3 regions of the Streptomyces sp. NPDC002104 genome follow, and region 3 is predicted to be linked to each of the others. Evidence: riboswitches for the same ligand, from Rfam matches in the RefSeq annotation. Region 3 holds a riboswitch; each other region holds the start of a gene.
The links. Region 3 has a riboswitch for cobalamin ahead of ACWCP2_RS04285 (ribonucleoside triphosphate reductase). Riboswitches for the same ligand answer to the same signal wherever they lie in the genome.

Region 1 (10,148 bases), on a different contig from region 3:
CGCCGTGGGGCGTCTTCTCCATCGGCATGACCATCCCGATCGCCCTCTTCATGGGCTTCTACCTGCGCGTCCTGCGCCCGGGCAAGGTCACCGAGGTCTCCGTCGTCGGCGTCGCGCTCCTGCTGCTCGCCATCGTCGCGGGCGGCTGGGTCGCCGAGTCCTCGCTGGCGGACTTCTTCACCCTGGAGAAGGAGACGCTGGTCCTCTGGATGATCGCCTACGGCTTCGTGGCGTCCGTCCTGCCGGTGTGGATGCTGCTCGCCCCGCGCGACTACCTCTCCACCTTCATGAAGGTCGGAACCATCGGGCTGCTGGCCGTGGGCGTGGTCATCGCCATGCCGACGCTGAAGATGCCCGCGGTCACCGAGTTCGCCTCGCGCGGCGACGGCCCGGTCTTCGCCGGCTCGATGTTCCCGTTCGTCTTCATCACCATCGCCTGCGGAGCCCTGTCCGGCTTCCACTCCCTGGTCTCCTCGGGCACCACCCCCAAGATGATCCAGAAGGAGACCCAGGTCCGGGTCATCGGCTACGGCGCGATGCTGACCGAGTCCTTCGTCGCCATCATGGCGATCATCGCGGCCTGCATCATCGACCCCGGCCTGTACTTCGCCATCAACTCCCCCGGCGGGGTCGTCGGCGCCACCGTCGAGACGGCCTCGCAGGCCGTCACGAACTTCGGCTTCGCCATCTCCCCCGACGCCCTCGCCCAGGCCGCGAAGGACGTGGAGGAGACCAGCCTGCTGTCCCGTACCGGTGGCGCACCGACCTTCGCACTCGGAATGTCGGAGATCTTCTCGGCCGTGGTCGGCGGCTCCTCGATGAAGGCGTTCTGGTACCACTTCGCGATCATGTTCGAGGCCCTGTTCATCCTGACGACCGTGGACGCCGGTACCCGCGTGGGCCGCTTCATGCTCCAGGACACCCTCGGCAACGTGCACAAGTCCTTCAAGGACGTCAGCTGGAAGCCCGGCGTCTGGTTCGCCAGCGCGATCGTCGTCGGCGGCTGGGGCTACTTCCTGTGGGTCGGCGTCAAGGACCCGCTGGGCGGCATCAACCAGCTCTTCCCGCTGTTCGGCATCGCGAACCAGCTGCTCGCGGCGGTCGCCCTGGCCGTCTGCACCACCCTGCTGATCAAGTCGGGCCGGCTCAAGTGGGCCTGGGTGACGGGCGTTCCGCTGGCCTGGGACCTGGCCGTCACGCTCACCGCCAGCTACCAGAAGATCTTCTCGGACAACCCGAAGATCGGCTTCTTCGCCCAGCGGGACGTCTACCAGGACGGGATCGACGCGGGCAAGATCCTCAAGCCCGCCAAGACCATGGACGAGATGCACACCGTGGTCACCAACGCCACGGTGGACGGCGTGCTGTCGGTGTTCTTCGCCCTGCTGATCGTCATCGTGCTCGTGGACGCGGCCCGGACCTGCCTGGGGGCCATCCGCAAGCCCGAGTCGGTCACCCTGGCCGAGGTCCCGTGGACCGAGTCCAAGCTCGTCGCCCCGGCCGGGCTCATCCCCACCGCCGAGGAGCGGGCCGAGCTCGCGGCCGCCGGGCTCGATTCGGGCGGGGGCCTCGCGAAGGACCCCGTACGCGAGCCGGCGTGATGACCCGCCTGCGCCACGTACTGGGCCGGGCCCGGTACTTCGTACGGGAGTTCTCGGGCGAGGCCGCCTACGACCGCTACGTCGCGCACGCCCGTACGCACGACCCGGACGCGCCGGTCCCGTCCCGCCGGGCCTTCGAACGGGCCCGCACGGACGCCCGTGAGGGCGACCCGCGCGAAGGGTTCCGCTGCTGCTGAACGGGCGGGTCCCGCAGGGGCCGCCGCGTCCACCGTCCACCCGACGGAACGCGGCGGCCCCTTCCCTTTCCCTGTCGCACACTCGATGCCATGGACATCATCATCAGGACGGCGGCGGCCGCCGAATACGAAGAGCTCGGCGAGATCACCGCACGGGCCTACCTCGACGACGGACTGCTGCACTTCTCCGCGGACGACCCCTACCTGAGCAGGCTGCGCGATGTCGCCGGCCGGGCCCCCGACGGCGAAGTGCTCGTCGCGGAGTACGAGGGCACGCTGCTCGGCGGTGTGACCTTCGCCCCTCCCGGCAGCCCGCTGTGCGACATCGCGGGCCCCGGCGAGGCGGAGTTCCGGATGCTGGCCGTCTCCCCGGCGGCCCGCGGCCGCGGCGCGGGCGAGGCCCTCGTACGGGCCTGCGTGAGCCGCGCCCGGGAGCTGGAGGGCGTGGGCCACCTGGTGCTGTCGACCACGGAGAAGATGCTCGGGGCGCACCGGATCTACGACCGGCTGGGCTTCGTACGGACGCCGGAGCGGGACTGGTACCCGGTTCCGGGCCTGCCCCTGCTCACCTACCGCCTGGAGCTGTAGTCACGCACCCGGCTCGGGGAGCGACACAACATGTGGGGGCTCACGCAAGGACCGGCCCCCACATGTATGCTCATGCTCGCTGTCGTCGCAGGGGAATCCGGTGGGAATCCGGAACTGTCCCGCAACGGTATGAAATGCACCGACTCGCTCGGTGCATCCGCAAGTCCGAGGACCTGTCGACAGTGCGCCCGGCTCGACCGAACCGGGTGCAGACACGTCCGGGCCTCGCGGTTGGGCCGGTGGACGCCACGTGGCGCATGCGCACAGCCCTGCCAGGCACGCGCTCCCCACGTGCGCCCCCTCGCGCCCCGCACCAAAGGTGTTCCCGGAGCCGAGCGAGGGAGAGCTCCCCCCGTGACCATCGCGCCTTCCGCACCGCGCGCCGAGTCCGACCCGTCCGCCCACGAGGGTCCGGGGGCCGCGCTCCTGCGCACGCTCACCGAGCTGACCGCCGACCTGCCCGACACCGACCCCGGCCGGGTCGCCGCCGCCGCGCTGCGCGGCCGCAGCGCCGCCGCCGACGAGGCGGAGCTCCGTACGCTCGCCACCGAGGCGGCCGCCGGGCTGATCTCCGAGGACCCGGCGTACTCCCGCCTCGCCGCCCGCCTGCTGACGCTGGCCGTCCGCGACGAGGCCGCCGGCCAGGGTTCCGGTTCCTTCTCCGAGTCCGTCGAGGTCGGCCACCGCGAGGGCCTGATCGCCGACCGCACCGCCGACTTCGTCCGCCTGCACGCGAGCCGGCTCGACGCGCTGGTCGCGCACGCGCTCGCCGAGGGCGCCGACGACCGCTTCGGCTTCTTCGGCCTGCGCACCCTGCACAGCCGTTACCTGCTGCGCCACCCGATCACCCGCCAGGTCATCGAGACCCCGCAGTACTTCATGCTGCGGGTGGCCTGCGGCCTCGCGGAGAACGAGACGGTCCAGGCCGTCGAGGAAGTGGCCTCGCTCTACCGGCTGATGAGCCGCCTCGACTACCTGCCCTCCTCCCCCACCCTCTTCAACTCCGGCACCCGGCACCCGCAGATGTCCTCCTGCTACCTGCTGGATTCCCCGCTGGACGAGCTGGACTCGATCTACGACCGCTACCACCAGGTCGCGCGCCTGTCCAAGCACGCCGGCGGCATCGGCCTGTCGTACTCCCGCATCCGCGCCCGCGGTTCGCTGATCCGCGGCACCAACGGCCACTCCAACGGCATCGTGCCGTTCCTGAAGACGCTGGACGCCTCCGTCGCCGCCGTGAACCAGGGCGGCCGCCGCAAGGGCGCCGCCGCGGTCTACCTGGAGACCTGGCACGCGGACATCGAGGAGTTCCTGGAGCTCCGCGACAACACCGGCGAGGACCAGCGCCGCACGCACAACCTGAACCTCGCGCACTGGGTGCCGGACGAGTTCATGCGCCGCGTGAACGCCGACGCCGACTGGTCGCTGTTCTCCCCCGCCGACGTCCCCGAGCTGGTCGACCTGTGGGGCGACGCGTTCGACGCCGCGTACCGCAAGGCCGAGGAGTCGGGCCTGGCCCGCAAGACCATGCCCGCCCGCGACCTGTACGGCCGGATGATGCGCACCCTCGCGCAGACCGGCCAGGGCTGGATGACCTTCAAGGACGCCTCGAACCGCACGGCGAACCAGACCGCCGAGCCGGGCACCGTCGTCCACTCCTCGAACCTGTGCACCGAGATCATCGAGGTCACCAACGACGGCGAGACGGCCGTCTGCAACCTCGGCTCGGTCAACCTCGGCGCCTTCGTCCTCGCCGAGTCCGGGGACATCGACTGGGAGCGCCTGGACGAGACCGTCCGCACCGCGGTCACCTTCCTGGACCGCGTCGTGGACATCAACTTCTACCCGACCGAGCAGGCCGGCCGCTCCAACGCCCGCTGGCGTCCGGTGGGCCTGGGCGCGATGGGCCTCCAGGACGTCTTCTTCCAGCTGAAGCTGCCCTTCGACTCCCCCGAGGCGAAGGCCCTGTCCACGAAGCTCTCCGAGCGCATCATGCTCGCGGCGTACGAGGCCTCCTGCGACCTGGCCGAGCGCAGCGGCCCGCTCCCCGCGTGGGAGCAGACCCGCACGGCCCGCGGCGTCCTGCACCCCGATCACTACGCAGTCGAGCTGAACTGGCCGGAGCGCTGGGACGCGCTGCGCGCCCGCGTCGCGACGTCCGGGATGCGCAACTCGCTCCTCCTGGCCATCGCCCCGACGGCGACCATCGCCTCCATCGCGGGCGTGTACGAGTGCATCGAGCCGCAGGTCTCCAACCTCTTCAAGCGCGAGACGCTGAGCGGTGAGTTCCTCCAGGTCAACGGCTACCTGGTGCAGGAGCTCAAGCGGCTCGGCGTCTGGGACGCCCAGACCCGCGAGGCGCTGCGCGAGTCCTCCGGCTCGGTCCAGGGCTTCGGCTGGATCCCGGCGGAGGTGCGCGACCTGTACCGCACGGCGTGGGAGATCCCGCAGCGCGGCCTGATCGACATGGCGGCGGCGCGCACCCCGTTCCTGGACCAGTCGCAGTCGCTGAACCTGTTCCTGGAGACGCCCACCATCGGCAAGCTCAGCTCGATGTACGCGTACGCCTGGAAGCAGGGGCTGAAGACCACGTACTACCTGCGCTCGCGCCCGGCGACGAAGATCGCCCGCGCCGCGTCCGGCACCGCCGTCCCGGCCGCCGCCACCCCGCTCCCGCAGGCCGTCGACGCCGACGCGCTGGCCTGCTCCCTTGAGAACCCCGAGTCCTGCGAGGCCTGCCAGTAATGAGCTCCACCGACACCACCAAGAACCTCCTGGACCCGGGCTTCGAGCTCACGCTCCGCCCCATGCGCTACCCGGACTTCTACGAGCGCTACCGGGACGCGATCAAGAACACCTGGACCGTCGAGGAGGTCGACCTCCACTCGGACGTCGCGGACCTCGCGAAGCTGACGCCCTCCGAGCAGCACATGATCGGCCGGCTGGTCGCGTTCTTCGCGACGGGCGACTCGATCGTCTCGAACAACCTGGTCCTCACGCTCTACAAGCACATCAACTCCCCGGAGGCGCGCCTGTACCTGTCGCGCCAGCTCTTCGAGGAGGCCGTGCACGTCCAGTTCTACCTGACGCTGCTCGACACCTATCTGCCCGACCCGGACGACCGCGCGGCCGCGTTCGACGCGGTCGAGGAGATCCCGTCGATCCGCGAGAAGGCGCAGTTCTGCTTCCGCTGGATGGACTCGGTCGAGAAGATCGACCGGCTGGAGACGGCCGCCGACCGGCGCCGCTTCCTGCTGAACCTGATCTGCTTCGCGGCGTGCATCGAGGGCCTGTTCTTCTACGGCGCCTTCGCCTACGTCTACTGGTTCCGCTCGCGCGGCCTGCTGCACGGCCTGGCGACGGGTACGAACTGGGTCTTCCGCGACGAAACCATGCACATGAACTTCGCGTTCGAGGTCGTGGACACGGTCCGCAAGGAGGAGCCGGAGCTCTTCGACGACGCCCTCCAGCAGCAGGTCGTCGACATGCTGAAGGAGGCCGTGGAGGCGGAGCTGCAGTTCGGCCGCGACCTGTGCGGTGACGGCCTGCCGGGCATGAACACCGAGTCGATGCGCGAGTACTTGGAGTGCGTCGCGGACCAGCGCCTGGTCCGCCTCGGCTTCGCGCCGGTCTACGGCTCGCAGAACCCGTTCTCCTTCATGGAGCTCCAGGGCGTCCAGGAACTGACGAACTTCTTCGAGCGCCGCCCGTCGGCCTACCAGGTCGCGGTCGAGGGCACGGTCGACCTGGACGAGGACTTCTAGCCCGAGGCGATCCGCCCCTTCACCAGGCTCTCCACGCGCCCGGCCGGTTCACCGGCCGGGCGCGTGGCGTACGGCGACGCGCGCCGCACGGGGGCGGGTCCGCCCGGGACGGGTCCGGGTCCGCGGGGTGCGGGGCTGCGGGGTGCGGGGCTGCTGCCCGGCCGCACGGATCTGGCGGTCGAGGCGGCGCTCGCGTGCGGCTCCGTAGAGGGCGGGGCCGAGGAGCAGGGCGGCGACGGCGAGGACGAGGAGGTAGTCGAGGAGCGTGTTCATGCCTCCACTCTCGCCAGGGCGGCCGAAACCGGACAGTGGCAGGACTGTCATGGAAGAACGAATTACTGCCACACTGGGACCATGCTGAAGAACGTCGCCGTGGCCGTGGTGAACGGGGTCACCCCCTTCGAGATGGGCATCTTCTGCGAGGTGTTCGGGATCGACCGCAGCGGCATGGGGCTGCCGACCTACGATTTCGCCCTCTGCGCCATGGAGGAGAACCCGATCACCGCCGGCGACGGCCACTACCGCCTCACGCTCCCCTTCGGGCCCGGGCGGCTGGAGGAGGCGGACCTGATCTGCCTGCCCGCCGACCGCGAGGCCGCCACCCGCGTGTACCCGGAGCCGCTCCTGGAGGCGCTGCGGCGGGCCGTGGACCGGGGTGCGCGGGTGCTGAGCGTGTGCAGCGGGGCCTTCATGCTCGGCGCGGCCGGGCTGCTGGACGGGCGGCGCTGCACCACGCACTGGATGCACGCCCCTGCCCTGGCCCGCCGCTTCCCGCGGGCCCGGGTCGACCCGGACGTGCTCTACGTGGACGAGGGCCAGGTCATCACCTCGGCCGGCACCGCCTCCGGGATCGACGCCTGCCTGCACCTCGTGCGGCAGGAGCAGGGCGCCGAGGTGGCCAACACCATCGCCCGGCGCATGGTCGTACCGCCGCACCGGGACGGCGGGCAGGCGCAGTACATCCAGCGTCCGCTGCCCCGCACCTCCTGCGACACGGTGGGCGAGGTGATCGGCTGGATGGCCCGCCATCTGGAGGAGGAGATCACGGTCGAGCAGCTCGCGGAGCGGGCCCACATGTCCGCGCGGACCTTCGCCCGCCGCTTCCTCCAGGAGACCGGCACCACCCCGTACCAGTGGGTGCTGCGCCAGCGGGTCCTGCTGGCGCAGGAGCTGCTGGAGACCACCGACGAGACGGTGGACGCGATCGCGGGGCGCTGCGGGTTCGGGACGGCGGCCGCACTGCGCCACCACTTCCTGCGGACGCTGAGCACCACCCCGAACGCCTTCCGCCGCACGTTCCGGGGCCCGGCCGCGGCGTGAGGTCCGGCCGCCGGCTCACGGGGGGCGGACTCCCCGACCTTGATCATCATCGATAGGGTTCGGAGGTTCGCACCACACAGGGGGCTCTCATGACGCGCCGCAGCGACTTCGGCTGGGACTAGACCGTTCACGCGGAAAGGCGCCCCGCTCCTGACCGGAGCGGGGCGCCTTTCGCGAGCGTACGGAACGCGGGGAACGACTAGGCGTTCGGCACCGTCTCGTAGCGCGGGGTGCCCTCTTCCATCTGCCGCAACGCGTCCTTGCGGTCCCGCTTGGAGAGCCGGTCGATGTACAGGTAGCCGTACAGGTGGTCGGTCTCGTGCTGCAGGCAGCGCGCGAAGTAGCCGGTGCCCCGCACCTTGATCGGGTTGCCCTGCGCGTCCTGGCCGGTCACCTCGGCGTAGTCCGGGCGGGCCAGCGAGGCGTAGGCGGTCGGGACCGACAGGCAGCCCTCGTTCGAGTCGTCCAGGATGCGGGCGGCGGCCGGCAGCTCGACGAGCTTCGGGTTGATCACCACGCCCGTGTGGCGGTTGCCGTCGTCGTCCGGGCAGTCGTAGACGAAGACCTTGGCGTCGACGCCGATCTGGTTCGCGGCCAGGCCCACGCCCTCGGCGGCCTTCTGGCTGGCGAACATGTCGTCGATCAGCTGGGCCAGCTCGTCGTCGAACACGGTGACGTCCTTGCACTCCCGGTGCAGGACCGGGTTGCCGACCACCGTGATCGGGCGGGCGGTACCGCGCTCGCGGTGGGCGAGCTCGCGCGCCTCACAGTCCTCGGTGTCGACGACGTACCCGTCGTTCACGCTCTCGACAACGTCGTTCTCCTGCTGCGCCATGTCCGCCGTACGCCTTCCGTAAAGTCCACCAGTCACCGATGTGCCGGTACAGACTACGGCCCCCGCTCAGCAGACCTCTTCGAGATCCCGCCACTCCCGGGTGTCCGGACTGTCCGCGACCCAGCCGTCGAGCAGCCCGCGCACCAGGCCGGCCGGCGCCGCGATCCCGCACTCCCGCTCGGGCACCCACAGCGATCCGGACCCGGCCGTACGGTGGCCCAGCGGGCCGGGGTGACCCGGTTCGCTGTGGTCGTGCGGGTCCAGGTGCTCGCCGTCGCCCTCGCCGCTCGGCATCGCGCTCTCCGAGCAGGTCCGGCACAGCAGCCGCACCGAGGAGGACCAGTCCTCGGCGGCGAAGCCCGCGTCGGAGGCCAGCTGCTCCAGGGCGTTGCGGTCGGCCTCGGTGGCCGCCTCCAGGAGCACCACCCAGGTCGGCACCGGGGAGGGCGCCCACAGCTCGATCTCGTCGAAGACGGGGTACGAGGGCCCTGCGGCGGTGACGCGCTCGCCGTGCGGGACCCCGTCGTGCAGGACGACCTCGCCCCAGCGCCGCCCCGAGGAGGGCAGCGGGATCGACAGGACCTCCATGCGGGCCGGGTCCAGCCGCCGGCCCCAGACCACCTCGGCCTCGCCCTCGGGCGACAGCCGCACGGCCGCGCTGCCGAGCCCCATGCCGACCGGTTCGCCGTTGGCGTGGGCGCCGCCCGAGCCCGCGCCGTGCGGGTCTCCGGGCACCTTCAGCCCGTACGCCTGCCAGGCGCGGCGGGCCAGCGGCCAGTCCTGCAGCGCGGTCGCGGCGATGCCGACGTTCCACCAGTCCGGGGCGCCGGTCTCCCGGTCGAGCAGGGCCACGGCGCGCAGCCCGGCGGCCCGCGCCTGCTCCCAGTCGTGGCGGAACTTGTGGAGCAGCGCCAGGTTGAACCAGGACTCGGACAGCCAGGGTTCCAGGTCCGCCGCTCTGGTCAGGAGCGCGCCCGCGTCCTCGTACCGACCGTCGCCGATCAGGGTGAACGCGCGGTCGGTGGCCTGCCGCCACGAGGCGGAGGGCCGGTGCCGTACCTTCCCGAAGATCCTCACGATTCCCGCCTGCCGGACACTCTTGCTGGGGACACTCCGCCTGCGAACACTTCTCCTGGGAACACTCTCACTGGCATCCAACCATGCCCACTCGGACGGCCGCTCATTACCCATGGGTTACCCAGGTGGGACGGGTACGACTCTGGCACGTCCGCCCCGGGCGAGCACCCGGGCGAGACACTCCACGATTTCCGGCTGGTAGTCGTGCCCGGTCCCCAGGCGCAGCCGTTCCAGGGCCTCCAGTGAGCCGCCCGGGTGACGGGCTCCGCCGGCGTGCATGCTGAGGTCCTCGTACGCGTTGACCGTGCGCACGATGCGGGCGGCGACGGGCTGGTCACGGTACGGATCCGCCTGCAGCTCCACCACCACCGCGACCTCGGCCGGGACGCCCGTCTGGCGGGCCACCTCCCCGCCGAGCCCGGCGATCCGGCGGGCCTCGGCCTCGGGCAGCTCGGCGGTGGCCCCGGCCGGGACGGGGTCGACGAGGGAGAGCTGCCCGATGTCGTGCATGAGGGCGGCGTACTCCAGGACCGTGATCTCCCGCTCCGAGAGGCCCAGCTCCCGCCCCACGGCGACGCTGAGCGCGGCGACCCGGCGCGAGTGGCCGGGCCGGGTGTAGCCGGCGATCTCGGTGGCGCGGGCGAGGGAGGTGATGGTCTGGCGGTAGGTGGTGCGGATGGCGGTGATCCGGTGGAAGGACATCTGGGTCAGGAGCAGCGGCACGCTGAAGACGGGCACCGCCCACAGACCGGCGACGGCGACGCCG
Region 2 (10,148 bases), on a different contig from region 3:
TCAATCAATACCTAGACGGGCATCCACCCCTTAAATGGGCGGGTGCTCTGCTACCCGGACCGCCGATCCGCTCTCCGTGCCGGCGCGGCGGTCGCCGCCGGCGCCCTCGCCGCCGCCTGTAGTGCCCCCGCCGGCCCCGCGGCCCCGGCCAAGGCCGCCCCGGACAGACCGGCGGCGCCGGGCAAGGCGGCCCCGGTCAAGGCGGCCCCCGCCCCGCGCCGGTTTCCCGGCCAGCCCGTGGAGATCGCGCACGGCCCCCGCGGCGGGACCGGCGTCGCGCTCACCTTCCACGGCAACGGCGACCCCGCCATCGCCAAGGCGGTGCTCACCGAGGCGGAGCGGGCGGGCGCCCGGGTCACCGTCCTGGCCATCGGGGCCTGGCTCGACGCCCACCCGGAGATGGCCCGCCGGATCCTGGACGGCGGCCACGAGCTCGGCAACCACACCCAGCGCCACCTCGCGATCAACACCATGCCCGAGGAGCAGGCGTACGCCGAGATCACCGGCTGCGCCGACCGGCTCAAACGGCTGACCGGGTCCATCGGCACCTGGTTCCGCCCGTCCCAGACCCAGTACGCCACCCCCCTGGTGCGCACGCTGGCCCAGCGGGCGGGATACCCGCACGTCCTCTCGTACGACGTGGACTCCCTCGACTTCACCTCGCCCGGTGCCGCGGCCGTCATCCGCACCGTCACCGGCACGATCCAAGGCGGATCGGTGGTGAGCCTGCACTTCGGCTACGCGGACACGGTCGACGCGATGCCGCCCCTCCTCGAAGAACTCGCACGCCGCAAACTGCGCGCGGTGACCACCACGGAGCTGCTGACCCCATGACGACCACCCGCCTTCCCCGGAAGGCCACCGCGTTGCTGGCCGGCCTGGTCCTCGCCGCCCTCGCCGGCTGCGGAGCGGCCGACAAGGGGCCTGCCGAGGCCCTCGGAACGAAGGGGCCCGTCGCGCCCGTCAAGGCCGTACCGGCCGTACCGCCGGGCCTCGCCGGCATGCCGCCGCTCCTCGATCCGAACGACGTCTACGCGGCCGACCGGCCGAACAAGCTCTCCCCGGTGGTCAAGGACTTCCCGTCCCGCGTCTACGTCCCGAACACCACCTCCAACACGGTGTCCGTCATCGACCCGGTGACGTACAAGGTCATCGACACCATCCCCGTCGGCGTCCAGCCCCAGCACGTGGTCCCCTCCTGGGACATGAAGACCCTCTGGGTCAACAACAACCGGGGCCACACGCTCACCCCGATCAACCCGGCCACCGGCGAGGCCGGCAAGCCCGTCGAGGTGCACGACCCGTACAACCTGTACTTCACGCCCAACGGCAAGTACGCGGTGGTCATGGCCTCCATGGACAAGGAGCTGGTCTTCCGCGACCCGCACACGATGGACCGGGTGAAGACCGTCCCCGTGACCTGCTTCGGCGTCAATCACGCGGACTTCTCCGCGGACGGCCGCTACTTCATCGTGAGCTGCGAGTTCTCCGGTGAACTGCTCAAGGTCGACACCGAGAAGATGGAGGTCGTCGGCCAGCAGAAACTCCCCTTCGAGGGCGCGATGCCGCAGGACGTCAAGGTCTCGCCGGACGGAAAGACCTTCTACGTCGCGGACATGATGGCGCACGGCATGTGGGTGCTCGGCGGCGACAAGTTCGAGACGCCCAAGCTGCTGCCCACCGGAAAGGGCTGCCACGGCCTGTACGTCAGCCGCGACTCCAAGGAGATGTACGTCTCCAACCGGGGTGAGGGATCGATCTCCGTCTTCGACTTCACCCAGAACAAGCTGACCAAGAAGTGGGAGCTGCCCGACGGCGGCAGCCCCGACATGGGCGGTGTCTCGGCCGACGGCAAGGTGCTGTGGCTCTCGGGCCGGTACAACTCCGAGGTCTACGCCATCGACACCACCACCGGCAAGCAGCTCGCGAAGATCCCGGTGGGCGGCGGACCGCACGGCCTCGCCGTCTACCCGCAGCCCGGCCGCTACTCCCTCGGCCACACCGGCATCTTCCGGTAGGCCGCGAGCGCGCCCGTACGCGGACAGGGGTGTGCCCCGGGAGCTCGCACAGCTCCCGGGGCACCGTGGACCGCTCACCGACGCCTCCTCACCAGGCGACGGGGAGCCGCTCGGGAAGCCGCTTGATGAAGCCGGTCCGCCACACGAGGTTCTCCGCCGGCACCGCGAGACGCAGCTCGGGCAGCCGCTCGACCAGCACCTCCAGCGCGATCTCGGCGTGCGCCCGGCCCAGCGCGGAAGCCGGGCAGAAGTGCCGGCCGGCGCCGAAGGCGAGGTGGGCGTGGGAGCTCTCGCGCTCCAGGTCCAGCTCGTCGGGGTTCTCGAAGGCCTCCGGGTCGAAGTTGGCCCCCTCCAGCAGGACGAGCACCAGCTCGCCCTCCCTGACCAGCACGTCCCCGACCTGGATGTCCGCCAGCGCGATGCGCGGCAGGCCGTCGCCGACGGACAGGTTCCAGCGGAGCAGCTCGTCCACGGCCTTGCCCATGCGCTCCGGGTGCTTGCCGAGGTACCCGATGAGCTCGGGCCTCTGCAGCAGCGCCAGGACGGCCAGGGTCAGGAACGCGGAGGTGGAGACGGCGCCGGCCCCGAAGAGCGAGACGGCGACGGTGGCGAACATGTCGTCGGTCAGGTGCGCCGACTCCGGGTCCGCCTCCTTCAGCTCGGCGAACCTGCCGAGGAGCCCCGTACGCTCCTCGGCGGGCAGCGCCAGCTGCGCCTTCAGCTGCTGCTCGAAGTAGCCGACGTCCTTGTACCAGTTGAGCGCGGAGTCGGCGAACGGCTCGCGCGCGGTCATGAACGCGACGTCCAGCCCCGACATCAGCCGGCGCCAGTCCTCGAACGGCACGCCCAGCACCTGGCAGTGCATGGCCGCCGAGAAGGGATCGGCGAAACAGGCCCGCAGGTCGGCGGGCCCGCCTTCGGCGACGAGCTGGTCGATGAGCTCGCCGGCCTTGGCCCGCAGCCAGTCCTGCAGGCCCTTCTGGCGCGGGTTGAGCGCCTTCATGACCGCGTTGCGCAGTCCGGCGCTGTTGATGTTGCCCATGTTGTTGACGACCTCGGGCGGGATCGTCAGCGCGTACTGGCGCGGGACGCCGGCATTGGCCGTGTCCTTGAGGCTGAAGCGCTCGTCCTCCAGCACCTGCTTGGCCAGCGCGTAGCTGCTCACCAGCCAGGCCGGGTCCCCGGTGAGGGTACGGACCTTCGCGACGGGCGCCTTCTCGCGCAGCCAGGTGCATTCCTCGGGGAGCACGTCACCGCGCCGCGAGAGGGGGAAGTCGATGAGGGGCTCGGCGGTCCGGCCGGTGCCCTCAAGCTGCTCGACGCTCATCGACGGTCCCTTCGGTTGGTGCGGTGTGCGTGTTCGCGTGCGGGTTCGGGTTCGCGTCCGGGTGGTCCGGGTCGCTCCGTGGCCGGCCGGCCGCCTCCGGGCGGACCACGGCGTAGGCCTGGTTCCTCGTCGCGCGCAGTCCCCCACCGCGGGCGAAGAGGACGTCGGTCATCGGCATCTTGACGTGGTAGGCCGCCACCGAGGACGGCACGTCGAGGATGCTCGGGGTGTCGATGAAGAACGGCAGCTCGGCTGCCATGTAATCGAAACACACCTGCAACTGTGCGTCGGTGATCGATTCACCTTCCGGCAACTTGGAGCCGACAAAGTGCAGGGCCATTTCCTCGCAGCCCTTGCGAAATTCGTCGTCGGTCTCCAGGAAATGGAGCACGCGTCGGTGCAGAAGTTGGTAGACGGGGTTCGTCTGGAACTCCGACAGTGCCCTCACTCGGATTTCCGCGTGCGGAGGTCCTGATTCCTCCACACCCTTGAGAATCCTTCGCCGGACTGCCTTGATTTCCTTCGTCGCACGCTTCTCCGCGTGTTCCCGGGTGTAGCCGAAGGCGGCGAACATCCTGTCCACGTGGAGGTCTGCGTAGACGAAGTCGACCTGCGCGAAGCGGGTCGTGGCCCATCGGGCGAGGTCGGATATGCGCTCGGAGCTGAAGTAGCTGTTTCCAGGACTCACTCCGATGAGCACATGGTCGCCGTCTTCCCAGATGTGGTGGCACGTGCGGGTGAAGGGCAGAACTTCGAATGATGCGTCAGCTGTGATCGTCACCTGTGTGATCGCCCTTGTTGCCGCTTGTCCCTGGGAGCCCTGCGCTCCCGGTGTGGCGGCAATGTCGCTACGTTATGCCGTGGTCCCGGAGCGTGACAAGTGGGGGCTTGAATTGTTGGCTGGAATTATCACTTCCGCACTACGGAAGAGTAATTGAATTTCTATCTGCCGCTCGAACGGGACCCGGGGCGTGAGGGGGGCGGGCGTGCCGCTACCCTGAGCCGGTCAACAAGCACCAAGAAGGGGTGGACCCAGTGGCGGACATCGAGAGCGCACGGACGACGTTCGGCAAGTTCGACGTGAACGGTGACGGCTTCGTGACGGCCGACGAGTTCCGTTCGGCGATGGCGGCGATGGGCGACCCGTTCGTCACCGGCCCGGTCGCGGAGGCCGTGATCGCCGCCAAGGACGCGAACGACGACGGCCTGCTGAGCTTCGACGAGTTCTGGGCCTCCCTGAACAAGTAAGCCCCCGCGACGCCCCCGGCCCCCGCCGGGCCGGGGCGCGCGTCAGGTCTGCCGCTGTCCGCCGGCCACGTCCCGGGGGACCCCGCCGGCCATGCCTTCCACCTCGGCGAGGGCCTCCTCCAGCCAGCGCAGCCAGAACGTCTCCAGCCCGGTTCCCGCGTGCAGCACGACACGCCGCAGCCGGTCCTCGCCGGAGTCCCGGCCCACCGGGAAGTCCCTCTCCTCGATGCCCTCGTACACGGCCAGCTGGGCCCGGTGCAGCTCCAGATGCCGCCGCAGCTCGGCCGCCAGCCCCTGCGGCCCCACGACCGCGGCCGCCCGGATCCGCAGCAGCAGCGGATCGCGCACCGGCTTGGGATCCTGACGCTCCCCGACCCACCGCGCCAGCTCCCCGCTCCCGGCGGGCAGCACCTCGTACTCCTTCTTCTGCCCGCGTACGGGCCCCTCGCTGGGCAGCGCCCGGATCAGCCCGCCCTCCTCCAGCCGGCCGAGCTCCCGGTAGATCTGCTGGTGCGTCGCGGACCAGAAGTACCCGATCGACCTGTCGAACCGCCGGGTCAGCTCCAGCCCCGACGAGGGCTTCTCGAGCAGGGCGGTGAGGATGGCGTGCGGCAGCGACATGCGGCCATCCTAGATTTGCCCCCAGGCGGCCAGGGCCTGCGGATCGCGGGGGCCCGGGGCGTCCGCCGCCAGCAGGCCGTGGGCCCGCAGCAGCGCGGCCACCGCCGGGGACCAGGCCGGGCGCAGGCCCGCCGAGGTGAGCAGGGCCGGGTCCGAGAGGAGGGGCTCGGCCGGGCCGAAGCGGATGCCCTGCGGGGTCAGGACCGCCGCGTCGTCGGCCCAGCGGACCGCCAGGTCCACGTCGTGGGTGGCCATGACCACCGTGGTGCCGGACGACCGCAGGCCCGCCAGGACGTCGAGGAGGCGCTCCTGGCCGTCCGGGTCCAGGCCGGCCGTCGGCTCGTCCAGGATCAGCACCCGCGGCGCCATCGCCACCGCCCCCGCGATCGCCGCGCGCTTGCGCTGGCCGTAGGAGAGCAGGTGGGTGGGGCGGTCCCGGAGCGGGGTGATGTCCAGGGCGGCGAGGGCCGCGTCCACGCGGGCGCGGACCTCCGGGGCGGGGAGCCCCAGGTTCATCGGGCCGAAGGACACGTCCTGCTCGACCGAGGCCGCGAACAGCTGGTCGTCGGGATCCTGCACCACGAGCTGCACGGACGTGCGCAGCCGGGTCAGCCCGGCCCGGTCGTACGAGACCCGCGTGCCGTCCAGCCGCAGCGATCCCGCGCCGGGCCGCAGGCCGCCGCTCAGCAGCCGCATCAGGGTGGTCTTGCCGCTGCCGTTGCGGCCCAGCAGGGCCAGCGCCCGGCCCGGCGCGATGGCGAAGTCGACGCCGGTCAGGACGGCGGGGCCGTCCTCGTAGGCGTAGCCGGCGCCGGTCAGTTCCACCAGGGGGGTCGTCACCGGGTTCACGAGGAGAGCCCCTTCAGGGTGAGGGTCAGGGTGATCAGGGCCGCCAGCAGGCCGGCGGTGGCCGTCAGGAAGCGCCACGACAGGGCCGCCTCCGGGACGAGGACCCGCAGCGCGCCGTCGTAGCCGCGCCCGGCCAGCCCCGACTGGAGCTTGGCCGCGCGGTCGAAGGCCCGTACGAAGGAGGTGGCGGCGAGCCCCGCGAGGGAGCGCCACACCGCGGCCCGGCCGGTGTGCCCGAGGCGGGCCGCCTGGGCCCGGCGGACCTGGGCCATGGAGTCGAGCAGCAGGAAGCCGATCCGGTACATGACCAGCGCCACGTCCACCACCGGGGCCGGCACCCCGGCCCGCACCAGCCGGGGCAGTACGTCGGAGACCGGGGTGGTGAAGGCGAACAGCAGCAGTCCGAGCGAGGCCGCCGAGGTGCGCAGCAGCAGTTCGGCGGCGGCCCGGGGGCCGTCGGGGGCCAGGGAGACCGGCCCCGACGGGCCGCCGACCGCGAACAGCAGCGGCACCGCCCCGGTGAAGCAGAAGCCGAGCGGGATCCGGAAGGCCCGCCAGAGCTGCCGGCCGGCCACCCCGGCCGGCCCGAGCAGCACGGCGAGGGTGGCGGCGGCCACCAGCGGCCCGCCCGGCCAGGGCGGCAGGCACACGGCGGTGACCGTCAGCCCGATCCCGAGCACGGCCTTCTCCAGCGGGTGCCGGCCCCGCCAGCGACTGCTGTGCGCGGCCACGTCGATCGGCAGCACCGCCTACGCCTCCGGGGCGGTGGTGGGGGAGGCGGCGGCAGCGGCGGCGGCCGCTCCCTGGCGGCGGCCCTTGCGGACGCCGAAGTAGTACGCGAGCACGCCCGCGCCCAGTGCCGCCTGCAGGGCGAACAGCGCGGACTCGATCTCGCCGGAGGGGGGCTCGTAGAGGGGGGAGAACCAGGGCTCGTAGTCCGGCTTCAGCTCGGTGATCGCCGTCTCGGCCTGCGCGTCGGCGCCGGCGAAGGGCTCCTCCTTGTGGTCGCCCATCCCCAGGGCGACCGGGAGCACGGCCAGCGCCGCCACCAGGAGCAGCAGCAGAGCGTTGATCTTGGCGTTCCTGGACATCTTCGTGTTCTTCGGCATCCCGCTCATCAGGCCGCCGCCCTCTCTTCGGTACGGGTGCCGGTCAGCTTCGCGACGCCGAGGCGGACCAGGTCCGACTTGCTCGACGCCATCAGCAGCCGCATCACCAGGACGGTCAGCAGCCCCTCGCTCACGGCCAGCGGGATCTGCGTGACCGCGAAGATCCCCCCGAACTTCGCGAGCGAGCCGATGAACCCGGAGGCCGGGTCGGGGAAGGCCAGCGCGAGCTGCACGCTGGTGACGCAGTAGGTGACCAGGTCGGCGAAGAAGGCGCCGAAGAACACGGTCACCATCAGCGGGGCTCCGGCCTTCCGCAGCAGCCGGTAGACGGCGTAGCCCGCCCACGGGCCGGCGATGGCCATCGAGAAGACGTTGGCGCCGAGGGTGGTGAGCCCGCCGTGCGCCAGCAGCAGGGCCTGGAACAGCAGGGTGATCGTGCCCAGCACCGCCATGATCGGCGGCCGGAACAGGATCGCCCCGAGTCCGGTGCCCGTGGGGTGCGAGCAACTGCCGGTCACCGAAGGGATCTTCAGGGCGGACAGGACGAAGGTGAAGGCCCCGGACGCGCCGAGCAGCAGCGTGCTCTCCGGGTTGGCCTTCACCTCGCGGGTGAGCGCGCGGACGCCGTGGACGACGAAGGGAGCGGACGCGGCGCCCCAGGCGACCGCGTGCAAAGGGGGCAGGAACCCCTCGGCTATATGCATGAGTAGGGAGACCTCTCCAGCACCTCGTGGATGGACAACGCGCCCCGGCCGGTCTCCTGGCTCACGGGTTGACGTCCATGCCCCGCCTTCCCGGGCAGCGCGGAACCTCCCGCGCAGCCCAGTGGCTTTCCCGCAGGAGTGGAGCCGGACTTCCCGATCACAGTGGCGAGGGCCGCACCGGTTTCCCACCGGTTTCCCGAACACCAAGGCCCGCTGACCCTAGTCGGCCGCACGGACCGGTAACAACCCGCCCCAATCGCGCCGGCCGCCTTCCGGATTCCGCTTGGCCGTGACGCTCCGTAGCCGGTCGCCCGGTGTGACGCCCAAGGGCGCGGACCCGAGGGGGAGTTCCGCGGGCCCGCCGCCGCGGGTGGCCGGGCGATCCGCGGCTCCGCGCCGTTCCGTACGGGGGCCGCGCGCCCGGACGGGTGCGGTCCGCTGGCGGCCCCGCCCCGTGGCGCCGACGCTGGTGCGGTGACCGCCGAATCCGATGCCGCGCCCGCCTTCGACTACTCCGACCTCACCGCCGTGTACGTCAACTGCACGCTCAAGCGATCGCCCGAGCCCAGCAACACCGAGGGCCTGATCGACAAGAGCCGCGCGGTGATGGAGGCGGCCGGGGCGCGGACCTCGCTCATCCGGGCCGTCGACCACGACATCGCCACCGGTGTCTGGCCCGACATGACCGACCACGGCTGGGACAGCGATCAGTGGCCGGTGCTCTACAGCCAGATCATGGACGCCGACATCCTCGTGCTGTGCGGCCCGATCTGGCTCGGGGACAACAGCTCGGTGATGAAGCAGGTCATCGAGCGGCTCTACGCCTGCTCCTCGATCCTGAACGACCAGGGCCAGTACGCCTACTACGGGCGCGTGGGCGGGGCGCTGATCACGGGCAATGAGGACGGGGTCAAGCACTGCGCCATGAACGTCCTCTACAGCCTCCAGCACCTCGGCTACGCGATCCCCCCGCAGGCCGACGCCGGCTGGATCGGCGAGGCCGGGCCCGGGCCCTCGTACCTGGACCCCGGATCGGGCGGTCCCGAGAACGATTTCACCAACCGGAACACGGCCTTCATGAGCTGGAACCTCATGCACCTGGCGGCCCTGCTCAAGCGGTCCGGCGGGATGCCGGCGCACGGCAACCAGCGCTCCCTGTGGGACGCGGGCTGCCGCTTCGACTTCCCGAACCCCGAGCACCGGTAGCCGGGCCCCGTCTCCCGCCGGCGGGTGTGCGCTCAGCAGACGTTCGGGTGCGCGACGTCCAGGACGAAGCGCTCCGGGGCGTGCAGCGTGAACGAGCTGTAGGCGGGCTTGGTGTCGAAGGCGGCGCCGAGGGTGACGTACCCCTCGTAGTCGCCGGTCAGGGCGAGGCCCTTCAGCTTGGGCAGGCCGATCGTGACGAGCTTGGGCCCGCGGTAGACGTTGCGGCCCGCGTCGTCGTGTCCGGCGGCGGGGTGCAGGCGGATCTCCAGGAAGTACGTCCCGGCCAGCGGGACGGGCTTGCCGGACCCGTCGTAGACCAGCTTCGGGACGGGGGTGACGGTGACCCCGGGGACGGACCCCTGGAGGTCGACGACCACCCGGTCGTACGTGCAGTGGCCGCCGTAGCGGGCATTGACGACGAGCGGAGTCTGGGTGGCCTTGGTGGTGGAGGCGGCCGTGGTGGCCGCGGCGGAGGCCGGTGCGGCGAAGGCCAGGGCGGCGGCGAGCAGTGCGCCCGCCCCCACTGCGACGGCCTGCCGGCGGCGTGGACGGTTCATGGCGTCCCCTCGATTCCGAGAGACGGGGAACGGTGTCATCCGTGAGGACGCGTCCGCCACGGCGGCGGTTGCACCGGGTTCACCGGGTTCACCGGGTTCGCCGGATTCAGCTGGGAAGGAGGGCGCTCAGCTCGGCGTCGAGGTCGTAGTGCCGGTGTTCCTGGCCGCGCGGCACCAGCTCGGTCATCCGGCGGCACAGCGCCTGTACGTCCTTGGCCCGGGCGGACACCACGCAGGACTGCGTGCCGTTGCTGAAGGCCAGGAACACCCGCGGCTCGGTGCCCTTCCAGCGCGGCCACACCTGGATGTCGCCCTCGCCGGTGGCGCAGACCTGGCCGTCGAGCAGCAGCTCCCGGGAGAAGACCCAGTGGGCGAGGTGCATCCCGGCGCCCTCGAAGTCGAGGGAGATCTCGTAGGGCCGATCGGTGCGGTACACGAAGACGCCCCGCACCGGGACGGGCGCGGGCGCGGCCTCCAGGCGGAGTGCGAGGACGCGGTGTTCGGTGCCG
Region 3 (10,148 bases):
GCCGGGCGGCCCGCATCGCGGCCCGTTCGGCGGTGTGGCCGTCGGCGGGGCGGAGGCGGACGCGGATCCCCTCGCGGGTCACCGGGCCGCCCTGGACCACGCGTTCGCGCAGGTGGACCAGGACCTCGGGGATGTCGATGGCGACCGGGCAGACCTCGTAGCAGGCCCCGCACAGGGTGGAGGCGAAGGGCAGGGTGGCGTCGATCGCGCTCCCGGTGCCGCGGAGCTGGGGGCTGAGGACGGCCCCGATCGGGCCGGGGTAGACGGAGCCGTAGGCGTGGCCGCCGGCGCGCTCGTACACCGGGCAGACGTTGAGGCAGGCCGAGCAGCGGATGCAGCGCAGGGCCTGGCGGCCCACCTCGTCGGCGAGGGTGTCGGTGCGGCCGTTGTCGAGGAGGACGAGGTGGAAGGCCGAGGGGCCGTCGCCGTCGGTCCCCTTCGACGGCCCCAGCCCGGTCCACATGGTCGTGTACGGGTTCATCCGCTCGGCGGTCGAGGAGCGGGGCAGGGTCTGGAGGAAGATCTCCAGGTCGCGGAAGGTCGGGACCACCTTCTCGATGCCGACCACCGAGATGAGGGTCTCGGGCAGGGTCAGGCACATCCGGCCGTTGCCCTCGGACTCGAAGACGACGAGGGTGCCGGTCTCGGCCACCATGAAGTTGGCTCCGGACACGGCGACTTTGGCCCGCAGGAACTTCTCGCGCAGGTGCAGCCGGGCGGCTTCGGCGAGTTCGCGCGGGTCGTCGCCGAGCCCCTCGGGGGCCGGACGGCCCCAGTCGCCCATCTCCGCGGCGAAGATGTCGCGGATCTCGCCGCGGTTGCGGTGGATGGCCGGGACGAGGATGTGGGAGGGCCGGTCGTGGCCGAGCTGGACGATGAGTTCGGCGAGGTCGGTCTCGTACGCGGCGATCCCGGCCGCCTCCAGGGCCTCGTTGAGGCCGATCTCCTGGGTGGCCATGGACTTGACCTTGACGACCTCCTTCTCCCCGGTGGCCCGGACCAGGTCCGTCACGATGCGGTTGGCCTCGTCGGCGTCGGCGGCCCAGTGGACGGTGCCGCCCGCGGCGGTGACGGCGGCCTCCAGCTGGAGCAGGTACCGGTCCAGGTGCGCCAGGGTGTGGTCCTTGACGGCCTTTCCGGCCGCGCGGAGCCGGTCCCAGTCCTCCAGTTCGGCGACGGCCCGGGCCCGCTTGTCGCGGATGGTGTGGGTGGCGTGGCGGAGGTTGGCGCGCAGCACCTCGTCCCGTACCGCCTCGCGGGCCGCGTCGGGGAAGGCCGGCATGCCCAGGTACGTGCCCGTCACAGGAGCGGTTCCTCTTCCGTCGCGGCCAGGATCTCGGCGAGGTGCAGGGCCCGCAGCGGTGCGCCCCGGCGGCGCAGGATGCCGTCGAGGTGGGCGAGGCAGGAGTTGTCCGCCCCGCAGAGCACGTCCGCGCCCGTGCTGACGGCATGGCCGATCTTGTCGGTGCCCATCGCGGCCGAGACGTCCGGGTTCTTGACGGCGAAGGTCCCGCCGAAGCCGCAGCATTCCTCGGCGCCGGGCAGTTCGCGCAGGTCCAGACCGCGTACGGCGGCCAGCAGCCGGCGGGGCCGCTCGCCCAGCCCGAGGCCGCGCAGGCCGTGGCAGGACGGGTGGTAGGTGACGGTGTGCGGGAAGTACGCGCCGACGTCGGTCACCCCGAGGACGTCGACGAGGAACTCGGTGAGCTCGTACACGCGCGGTACGAGGTCCTCGGCCAGCGCGGCCAGCTCCGGCCCGCGGCCCTCGGCCTCGGCCGCGCGCCCGATCCGGGGGTAGTGGGCGCGGACCATGGCGGCGCAGGAGCCCGAGGGCGTGACCACGTACGGGTATCCGGCGAAGGCCTCGGCGGTACGCCGGACCAGGGGTTCGGCCTCGCGCCGGTAGCCGGTGTTGTACTGCGGCTGCCCGCAGCAGCTCTGCGCGGCGGGGAAGTCCACGCTGACCCCGAGCCGCTCCAGGAGGCGGACGGTGGCGATGCCCGTGCGCGGGTGGAGCGCGTCGTTGACGCAGGTGACGAACAGGGCGGCGCGCATGACGGGCAGAATAGCCGGGTGAAGAAGTTCTCAGTGATCGGCATAGGCGCGGGCGACCCGGACCACCTGACCCTCCAGGCGGTCCGGGCGATCGGCGCGGCGGACGCGTTCCTCATCCTGGAGAAGGGCGAGGAGAAGGCGGATCTGACCGGGCTGCGGCGCGCGATGCTCGACGCGCACGCCCGCCCCGGACACCGGCTGGTGGAGGGCCGCGATCCCGACCGGGACCGGACGCCCTCCGACTACGCCCCGACGGTGGACGGCTGGCGCAGCGCGCGGGCCGAGCTCTTCGAGCGGTTCATCGCCGAGGATCTCGCGGAGGGCGAGACGGGAGCGTTCCTGGTGTGGGGCGACCCCTCGCTCTACGACTCCACGCTCGCGATCCTCGACGAGGTGCTGGAGAAGGGCCGGGTCGCCTTCGAGCACGAGGTGGTGCCGGGCATCAGCAGCATCTCCTCGCTGCTCGCCCGCCACCGCACCACCCTCAACCGGGTGGGCCGCCCGGTCCAGATCACCACCGGGCGCCGGCTCGCGGAGGGCTGGCCGGACGGGGTGGACGACGTGGTGGTGATGCTGGACGCCCGGCACGCCTTCACCGCCCACCTCGACCAGGACCTGTACATCTACTGGGGCGCGTACGTCGGCACGCCCGACGAGATCCTGGTCTCGGGGAAGCTGGCGGAGGTCGCCGGCCGGATCGAGGAACTGCGGACCGAGGCCCGTGCCCGCAAGGGCTGGATCATGGACACGTACCTGCTGCGGCGCGACTGAGCCGCCCGGCTCAGCGCAGGTAGGCGGGCAGGACCGCGGCGAGGTGCTCGTACTCCTCGGCCCGGTTGTAGATCTGCCCGCTCACCCGGATGCCGCCGCCGCCCGGCCAGGGCCAGATGAGCACCCGGATCCGCTGCTCGGCCGCGATCCGCTCGCGCAGAGCGGCGGAGGCCGCCGGGGTTTCGGCCACCCCGGGCGGCAGGCGGAGCGTGCGCAGGGCGAGACCTTCGGTGTGCGGGAGCGGGACGATCCCGGGGATCCGCGCGAGCAGGGCCGCTCCGTAGGCGGCCAGCGCGCTGTTGTGGGCCCGCACCTTGGCCGCGTCGAGCTCCTCCAGCAGGTCGAGGCCTTCCGGGGCGGCGAGCCAGCCGGTGTAGTCGAAGGTGGCCCGGTTCTCCACGGAGCGCGGGTAGCCGTGGTGATCCTCCCAGGAGGGCACGGGCGGCCGGACCCGGGCGCGGTGCCGCGGGGCGACGGACAGGATCGCCGTGCCGGACGGGGCGTAACCCCATTTGTGGAGGTTGCCGAACCAGAAGTCGGCGCCTCCGCCGAGCGGGTCCGGGATCATGCCGGGCGCGTGGGCGCCGTCCACGATGGTGGTGACGCCCCGCTCGGCGAGTTCGGCGAGCAGCCGGGGCGAGGCGATGAGCCGGGCGGTGGGCGAGCTGATGTGGTCGAGGACGGCGACCCGGGTCCGCGGGGTGACTCCGGCCAGCACGGTTTCGCGTACGGCGTCCTCGTCGGGGAGGCCGGTGCCCAGGGACACGGTGGTGAGGGGGGCGCGCCGGGCTGCGGCCGCGACGACGGTGCCGTAGCCGTGGTCGGTGACCAGGATCTCGTCGCCGGCGGCGAACTGCACGGCGTCGAGGGCCACGTTGGCGGCCTCGGTGGCGTTGGAGACGAAGGCGAGCCCGTCCGGATCGGCGCCGAGCCGGGCGGCGATCCGGGCCCGGGCCGCGACGAGCCGGTCGGGGGCGCCGAGGAAGAAGGCGTCGGGGTCGGCGTGCGCCTCGGCGCGCAGGGCGGCCTGCGCTTCCTGGACGGGGACGGGCACCGCGCCGAACGATCCGTGGTTCAGGTGGCGGATCTCGTCGGAGAGCCGGAACAGCGCGCGGCCGCCCGGGAACTCGGCGGGACGTATGAGCCCGGCGGGCTCGGCGGGCTCGGCTGGCGCGGTCACGTGGACCTCCGTGGGTGCGGCGCGGCTGTCGACCCGATCATGCCCCGCCCCCGCCCGGAACGGCACCCCCTCCCCCGGCCATCGGCGCCGCGAAGGCGCGGCGGCACCGCAGGACCAGCTCCCGCAGGGCGGGGCTGCGGGTGTCGCGCCAGACCAGGGACAACAGGGCCGGGATCGTCACGTCCTCGATGGTCCGGGCGGTGAGGCGGTCGCGGTAGGAATCGGCCATCGAGGCGCTCAGGACGGCGACCCCCAGGCCGCGCGCCGCGAGGTCCGCGACGGCATCGGCGGCCCCGGCCTCCAGGGCGATCCCGGGCTTCAGCCCCTGTCCGGCGCAGGCCTGGTCGAGCACCGTACGCAGCCCGGTGCCCGGGGGCATGCAGATGACCGGGTGTCCGCCGAGGTCGCGCAGGGTCACCCGGTCCGCCACGGCCAGCGGGTGCCCTGGCGGCACCGCGACGACCAGGCGCTCGCTGATGAGGGTGAGCGCCTCCAGTCCGTCGGGGGTGGTGGCGGCGGTTCCGGCGAGGGCGAGGTCGACGGCGCCGGTGCGCACCGCCTGGACCAGGCGGTCGGAGTTGTCCTCCAGCAGGGCGATCTCCACGCCGGGGTGGGCCCGGTGGAAGGCGGCGAGGGCGTCGAAGAGGGGGGTGATGGTGCAGCCGACGACCATGCCGACGGTGAGGCGGCCCCGGATCAGGCCGGTCACCTCGCCCACCGCCTGGGCGAGGGCGCCGGTGGCGGCCAGCGCGGTGCGGGCGTGGTCCAGGGCGGCCTTGCCCGCGACGGTGAGGGTGGCGGTGCGGGAGGACCGGTCGAAGAGCTCGGCGCCCAGTTCCTCTTCGAGGCGGCGGATCTGGGCGCTGACACCGGACTGGCTGATGTGGACGCGTTCGGCCGCGCGGGTGAAGTTCTGCTCCTCGGCCACCGCGATGAAGTATTCGAGCTGCCTCAGTTCCATGACTGGAGATTCTAGCTCTCAGCAGAACCAGCTGTTGGACTTCTGATCCGGCGGGCGCGAGGCTTGGAGCACAGCACGGAGGACCGAGCACACCGGATCGAGCACGGATCGAGCACAGGAGGCAGCGATGTCGGACTACGCGTCGTACGAGAAGGCCCTGCACCCCGAGGACATCACCCGTCTGTTCGTCGAGCGGTCCAACGCCGGCGACGCCGCCGGGGTCGCCGCGCTCTACGAGGAGGACGCCGTGATGGCCTTCCCGCCCGGCGAGCTGACGGTGGGCCGGGAGGCCATCCGCGCCCTGTGGGAGCAGGTACTGGTGCACCGGCCCCACTTCGAGCCGGAGCCCCCGCTGCCGACGCTGGTGAGCGACGGCATCGCCCTCACCTCCACCCCGCCGAGCGACGGCACCGGGGCGCGGGCCCAGGTCGTACGCCGCCAGCCGGACGGAAGCTGGCTGCGGCTGCTGGACCAGCCGGAGTTCGCCTCGGCCCCCGGCGCGTCCGCCTAGACCGCCCGGTGTCGGGCGGCCGGCGGCCGCATGGTCTGGCGGAGGGTGGGTCCCGCGCCCAGGTCCGCGAGCCAGGCGTCCAGGCCGTCCATCGCGGTCGGGTCCAGCAGGGCCGGGTCCACGGTGGTGCGGAGCTGGTGGGGCACCCCCGAGGCGAGCAGGAGGCGCAGGCTGCGCTCCGCCGAGGCGGCCGCGTGGCCGAGGCCGGTGACCCGTTCGTAGCGGCCGGGCGGGGCCTTGACGTCGAAGCCGACCCAGTCCAGCAGGCCCGCGTCCAGCAGCCGGGCCAGGCGCCGGGGGAAGGCTCCCCCGGTGTGGAGCCCGACCTCCAGGCCGAGCGCGCGGGCTTCCCTTGCGGCTTGCGGCAGACCGCGCTGGAGCAGCGGTTCCCCGCCCGAGAAGACGATCCCGTCGAGCAGCCCCGTACGGCGGGCGAGGTGGCCGAGCACCTCGTCCCAGGAGACGGCGGCGGGGGCGCGGGCGGGCAGCAGGGCGGGGTTGTGGCAGTAGTCGCAGCGCCAGGGGCAGCCCTGGCAGAAGACGGTGGTGACCAGCTTGCCGGGCCAGTCGCAGGTGGACAGCCGGGACCAGCCGCCGATGCGGACGGCCTCCCCGGCCGCCGCCGGGGCGGTCACACCGCCGCCTTGAAGTGGACGCGCTCGGCGTGTTCGCCCTTCTTGCCGATGTTGAAGGAGGACACCGGGCGGTGGTAGCCCATGACCCGGGTCCAGACCTCGCACACGGCCCCGCAGGTGGGGCAGTGGGGCTGCTCCCCCGCCAGGTAGCCGTGGTCCGCGCAGATGGAGAAGGTCGGGGTCACCGTCAGGTACGGGAGCCGGAAGGTCTCCAGCGAGCGCCGGACGAGCTTGCGGCAGGCCTCCGCCGTCGGGATCCGCTCGGGGGTGTACAGGTGCAGGACGGTGCCGCCCGTGTACTTGCCCTGCAGCTCGTCCTGGCGCTCCAGCGCCTCGAACGGGTCGTCGGTCCAGCCGACGGGCAGCTGCGAGGAGTTGGTGTAGTACGGGTTGGCGTCGGTGCCGGCCTGGAGGATGCCGGGGAAGCGGGCCCGGTCCTCCTTCGCGAAGCGGTACGTCGTGCCCTCGGCGGGGGTGGCCTCCAGGTTGTAGAGGTGGCCGGTGCTCTCCTGGAACTCGACCATCCGGGCCCGGACCCGGTCCAGGAGGCGGACCGCGAGGGCGTGGCCCTCGGGCGCGGTGATGTCGTGGGCGTCCCCGCTGAAGTTGCGGACCATCTCGTTGACGCCGTTGACGCCGATGGTGGAGAAGTGGTTGCGCAGGGTGCCCAAGTACCGCTTGGTGTAGGGGAGGAGACCGCCGTCGATCAGGTCCTGGACGGTGATCCGCTTGAGTTCGAGGCTGTCCCTGGCGAGTTCGCACAGCCGGTCCACCGCGGCCAGCAGCCCCGTCTCGTCGCCCGCGTGAAGGTGGCCGAGCCGGGCGCAGTTGAGGGTGACCACGCCGAGCGAGCCGGTCTGCTCGGCGCTGCCGAAGAGGCCGTTGCCGCGCTTGAGCAGTTCGGTCAGGTCGAGCTGGAGCCGGCAGCACATGGAGCGGATCATGTGGGGTTCGAGCGCGGAGTTGATGAAGTTCTGGAAGTACGGGAGCCCGTACTTGGCGGTCATCGCGAAGAGCCGCTCGGCGTTCTCGCTCTCCCAGGCGAAGTCCTTGGTGATGTTGTAGGTCGGGATGGGGAAGGTGAACACCCGGCCGGTGGCGTCGCCCTCCGTCATCACCTCGATGTACGCCCGGTTGATCATGTCCATCTCGGCCTGGAGCTCGCCGTAGGTGAAGCCGGTCTCCTCCCCCGCGACCACCGGGACCTGCTCGCGCAGGTCCTCGGGGCAGATCCAGTCGAAGGTGAGGTTGGTGAAGGGGGTCTGGGTGCCCCAGCGCGAGGGCACGTTGAGGTTGTGCACGAGCTCCTGGACGCACTGCCTGACCTGGTCGTACGTCAGCGCGTCGAGGCGGACGTAGGGCGCGAGGTAGGTGTCGAAGGAGGAGAAGGCCTGGGCGCCCGCCCATTCGTTCTGCAGGGTGCCGAGGAAGTTCACGATCTGGCCGACGGCCGAGGACAGGTGCCTCGGCGGGGCGGAGTCGATCTGTCCGGGGACTCCGTTGAAGCCCTCGGCCAGCAGGGTGCGCAGGGACCAGCCGGCGCAGTAGCCGGAGAGCATGTCCAGGTCGTGGATGTGGAGGTCGCCCTCGCGGTGGGCGCGGGCCACGGCGTCGGGGTAGACCTGTTCCAGCCAGTAGTTCGCCGTGACCTTGCCGGCGGCGTTGAGGATGAGGCCGCCGAGCGAATAGCCCTGGTTGGCGTTGGCGTTCACCCGCCAGTCCCGGCGGTCCAGGTATTCGGTCACGGTCTCTACGGCGTCGACGACAGCAGTCACGGCAGCCCTCCCACGAGGCTCGGCACGGAAGAATGGCGGGCCCTCCTCGAAGGCCCGTGCCGGCAGGTGTCGGACTCGTCCGCCTCTGGCGGACTCACCGTTGCGGGGCAGTCCCGGATTCCCACCGGGTTCCCTGTTGCCTCGGTCGGGGAGAGGCCCCGCCGAACCGGCAGAACCAACACTACATATAGATGCGGGAGTGGATGGCCACCACTACATATGGGGTGACGAAGGTCCCGAACCACGGGACTTCGGCCCCTGCGAGTCCACGCCGGGGCCCCTGCGGGCGCACGCCGGGGCCCCCGCGGACTCAGCTCCGGCCGCTGGTGGCGGCGTAGTACTGGAGGTCCTGGACCTCGACCGTGCGGTCCACCCGGTACGGCAGCTCCACCCGGACCCCGGTCCTGCCGTCCCGCACCACGGCCGCCGAGCCGGTGCCCGGACTCAGGGGCAGCAGCTCGGAGTGGACCCCGGCCGGGGCCGCGTGCGCGCCGCCGTCCGCCCCCACGGCCGTACGGATGCTCGCGGGCGCGGTCAGGAAGCTCAGCACCTCCACCGTGTCCCGGGCCGCGGCGCTGCCGCCCCGCAGCGACATCACGAGGGACTGGCCGCCGCTCGGGTCGGCGGCGGCGAACTGGGTGCGCGAGCTCAGGTACAGCGTGTCGCGGACGACCTCCGGCCAGCCGCCCGTCTTGAACCGGGTGAGGTAGTAGGAGGAAAGGTCGAGGTAGGCATGGCCGTTGTGCAGGGAGGGCGCGAACTGGCTGCCCTCGCTGTAGTCGTTCCAGGTGGTGAGCTGGACCCAGTCGGCCCCGTCCTCGATGGCGCGGTTCCATGTGGCGCGCAGGGTAGCGGTGTTGCCGGCCTCGTCGTAGATGCCCTGGTTGGGGCGGGCGTCCTGGACCGACACGGGCTGCATCCAGATCCTGCCCGCGGCGTGGGCGCGCCGGACGTCGCGCGTGGAGCTCTCCTGGCCGACGTAACTGCGGCTGCCCCACTCGGAGAATCCGTAGCTGATGGGCTCGAACTCCCCGCTGTGCGAGCCGAAGTCGAGGAAGAGCGGGACGAAGGCGGTCCGGATGCCGTGCCGGGACTTCAGGACGTCCATGACCCGCGTCCACCAGGCGGCGCTCTTCTCCTCCGCCTTGAACGGCGAGACGACCAGCCGTCCGTCGGGCAGCCGGTGCGCGGCCGGGGACGCGGCGAGGTCCGCGAGCAGGCCGGCGAGCACGGCCGGGTCGTCGGTGCCCAGGGAGGTCATGTCCGGCATCAGCATGATCTTGAACCCGGGGTCCACCGAACGGGCCGCCTCCATCAGGAGCTTGCAGCGTTCGAGGTTCTTCCCGGAGAGCGAGAGCAGGTCGAGGGTGAATCCGTCGAGGCCGGCGGCGCGGGCCGTACGGACCTCCTGCTGGAGGTTGGCGAGCTCCCAGTTCCCGCCCTTGGGCGCGACGGGCAGCGGCCGGTCGCGCAGCAGGCCGCCGTAGCGCTCGTGCTTGCCGTTCTCACCGTCCGGTTGCAGGTAGTTGCGGGTGTAGTAGTCGGCGTCGGCGCTCGCGTTGTCCAGGGAGAGCGGGTACGGGGTGAAGTAGTGCGCGAAGACCAGCTTCTTGCCGGCGGCGCCGGAGCGCAGGGCGGCCGGCTGCGGCATGTCGAAGGGCAGGGGTCCGGAGGGCCGCACCCCGTCGCCCGTACCGGGCCCGGGATCCTCGGGTTCCGGGGACGGCCCGGCCGGGCTCTGCGGGGCGGTGGCGCCCGGACCGCCGGCGGCGGGGCCCGTGGCCGTGGGCGCGGGGCTGTCGCCCGGGGTCCCGGGCAGGGTGGCGTCCGGGACCGGTTCCGGGCGGACCTGCGCGCCCGCGACGGTACGGGTGTCCCAGGCGATCCCCGCCGCGGAGCACACGCCCACGAGGAGGAAGGCCGACAGGAAGAAGCTCAGCAGGGGTCTTCGGCTCCGCAAGCCCGCACGGCGCCGGTGCGACGCGCGCCGCGCGCCCCGCCCTGCACGACGCCGGTCCGCACTCATCCTGGCCCCTCCCCCGCATGTCCGCGCCATGCCCGAACACCGGGCCGCACAGCAGCAGTACAGCGGATTACGGGCCCCCGGACAACCAGGGTGGACAAAGGCATGTGACCTGTACAACTCCGGCGATCACCGGGCGCCACGGTCCTTTCACCGGAATAGGGAATTCCCCTGGCCTTTCCCGAAAACTGGCGCATAATCGTCTTCATGCGGCTTGAAACAACCCTCTTGCCGCAG

Region 1: another riboswitch for cobalamin. It lies ahead of ACWCP2_RS21945 (ribonucleoside-diphosphate reductase subunit alpha); the one in region 3 lies ahead of ACWCP2_RS04285 (ribonucleoside triphosphate reductase).
Region 2: another riboswitch for cobalamin. It lies ahead of ACWCP2_RS22990 (energy-coupling factor ABC transporter permease); the one in region 3 lies ahead of ACWCP2_RS04285 (ribonucleoside triphosphate reductase).

What each region holds. Positions count from the first base shown of each region.
Region 1 is NZ_JBSFDF010000026.1:13,494-23,641, reverse strand. Features, by position in the region: gene ACWCP2_RS21960 (carbon starvation CstA family protein) at 1-1,601, shown strand, start outside; gene ACWCP2_RS21955 (YbdD/YjiX family protein) at 1,601-1,798, shown strand; gene ACWCP2_RS21950 (GNAT family N-acetyltransferase) at 1,889-2,386, shown strand; cobalamin riboswitch at 2,453-2,581, shown strand; gene ACWCP2_RS21945 (ribonucleoside-diphosphate reductase subunit alpha) at 2,741-5,131, shown strand; gene ACWCP2_RS21940 (ribonucleotide-diphosphate reductase subunit beta) at 5,131-6,150, shown strand; gene ACWCP2_RS21935 (hypothetical protein) at 6,199-6,423, opposite strand; gene ACWCP2_RS21930 (helix-turn-helix domain-containing protein) at 6,505-7,470, shown strand; gene def (peptide deformylase) at 7,670-8,305, opposite strand; gene ACWCP2_RS21920 (tetratricopeptide repeat protein) at 8,372-9,382, opposite strand; gene ACWCP2_RS21915 (HD-GYP domain-containing protein) at 9,500-10,148, opposite strand, start outside.
Region 2 is NZ_JBSFDF010000028.1:21,381-31,528, forward strand. Features, by position in the region: gene ACWCP2_RS22945 (polysaccharide deacetylase family protein) at 43-834, shown strand; gene ACWCP2_RS22950 (YncE family protein) at 831-2,018, shown strand; gene ACWCP2_RS22955 (cytochrome P450) at 2,107-3,345, opposite strand; gene ACWCP2_RS22960 (tRNA-dependent cyclodipeptide synthase) at 3,326-4,126, opposite strand; gene ACWCP2_RS22965 (EF-hand domain-containing protein) at 4,381-4,593, shown strand; gene ACWCP2_RS22970 (PadR family transcriptional regulator) at 4,636-5,214, opposite strand; gene ACWCP2_RS22975 (energy-coupling factor ABC transporter ATP-binding protein) at 5,224-6,054, opposite strand; gene cbiQ (cobalt ECF transporter T component CbiQ) at 6,060-6,809, opposite strand; gene ACWCP2_RS22985 (energy-coupling factor ABC transporter substrate-binding protein) at 6,813-7,172, opposite strand; gene ACWCP2_RS22990 (energy-coupling factor ABC transporter permease) at 7,181-7,876, opposite strand; cobalamin riboswitch at 7,906-8,099, opposite strand; gene ACWCP2_RS22995 (flavodoxin family protein) at 8,351-9,082, shown strand; gene ACWCP2_RS23000 (AMIN-like domain-containing (lipo)protein) at 9,115-9,639, opposite strand; gene ACWCP2_RS23005 (SsgA family sporulation/cell division regulator) at 9,746-10,148, opposite strand, start outside.
Region 3 is NZ_JBSFDF010000003.1:131,828-141,975, reverse strand. Features, by position in the region: gene ACWCP2_RS04320 (lactate utilization protein B) at 1-1,303, opposite strand, end outside; gene ACWCP2_RS04315 ((Fe-S)-binding protein) at 1,300-2,055, opposite strand; gene cobF (precorrin-6A synthase (deacetylating)) at 2,074-2,826, shown strand; gene ACWCP2_RS04305 (aminotransferase class V-fold PLP-dependent enzyme) at 2,837-4,006, opposite strand; gene ACWCP2_RS04300 (LysR family transcriptional regulator) at 4,044-4,967, opposite strand; gene ACWCP2_RS04295 (YybH family protein) at 5,095-5,478, shown strand; gene ACWCP2_RS04290 (anaerobic ribonucleoside-triphosphate reductase activating protein) at 5,475-6,113, opposite strand; gene ACWCP2_RS04285 (ribonucleoside triphosphate reductase) at 6,110-7,888, opposite strand; cobalamin riboswitch at 7,933-8,074, opposite strand; gene ACWCP2_RS04280 (endo-1,3-alpha-glucanase family glycosylhydrolase) at 8,199-9,848, opposite strand.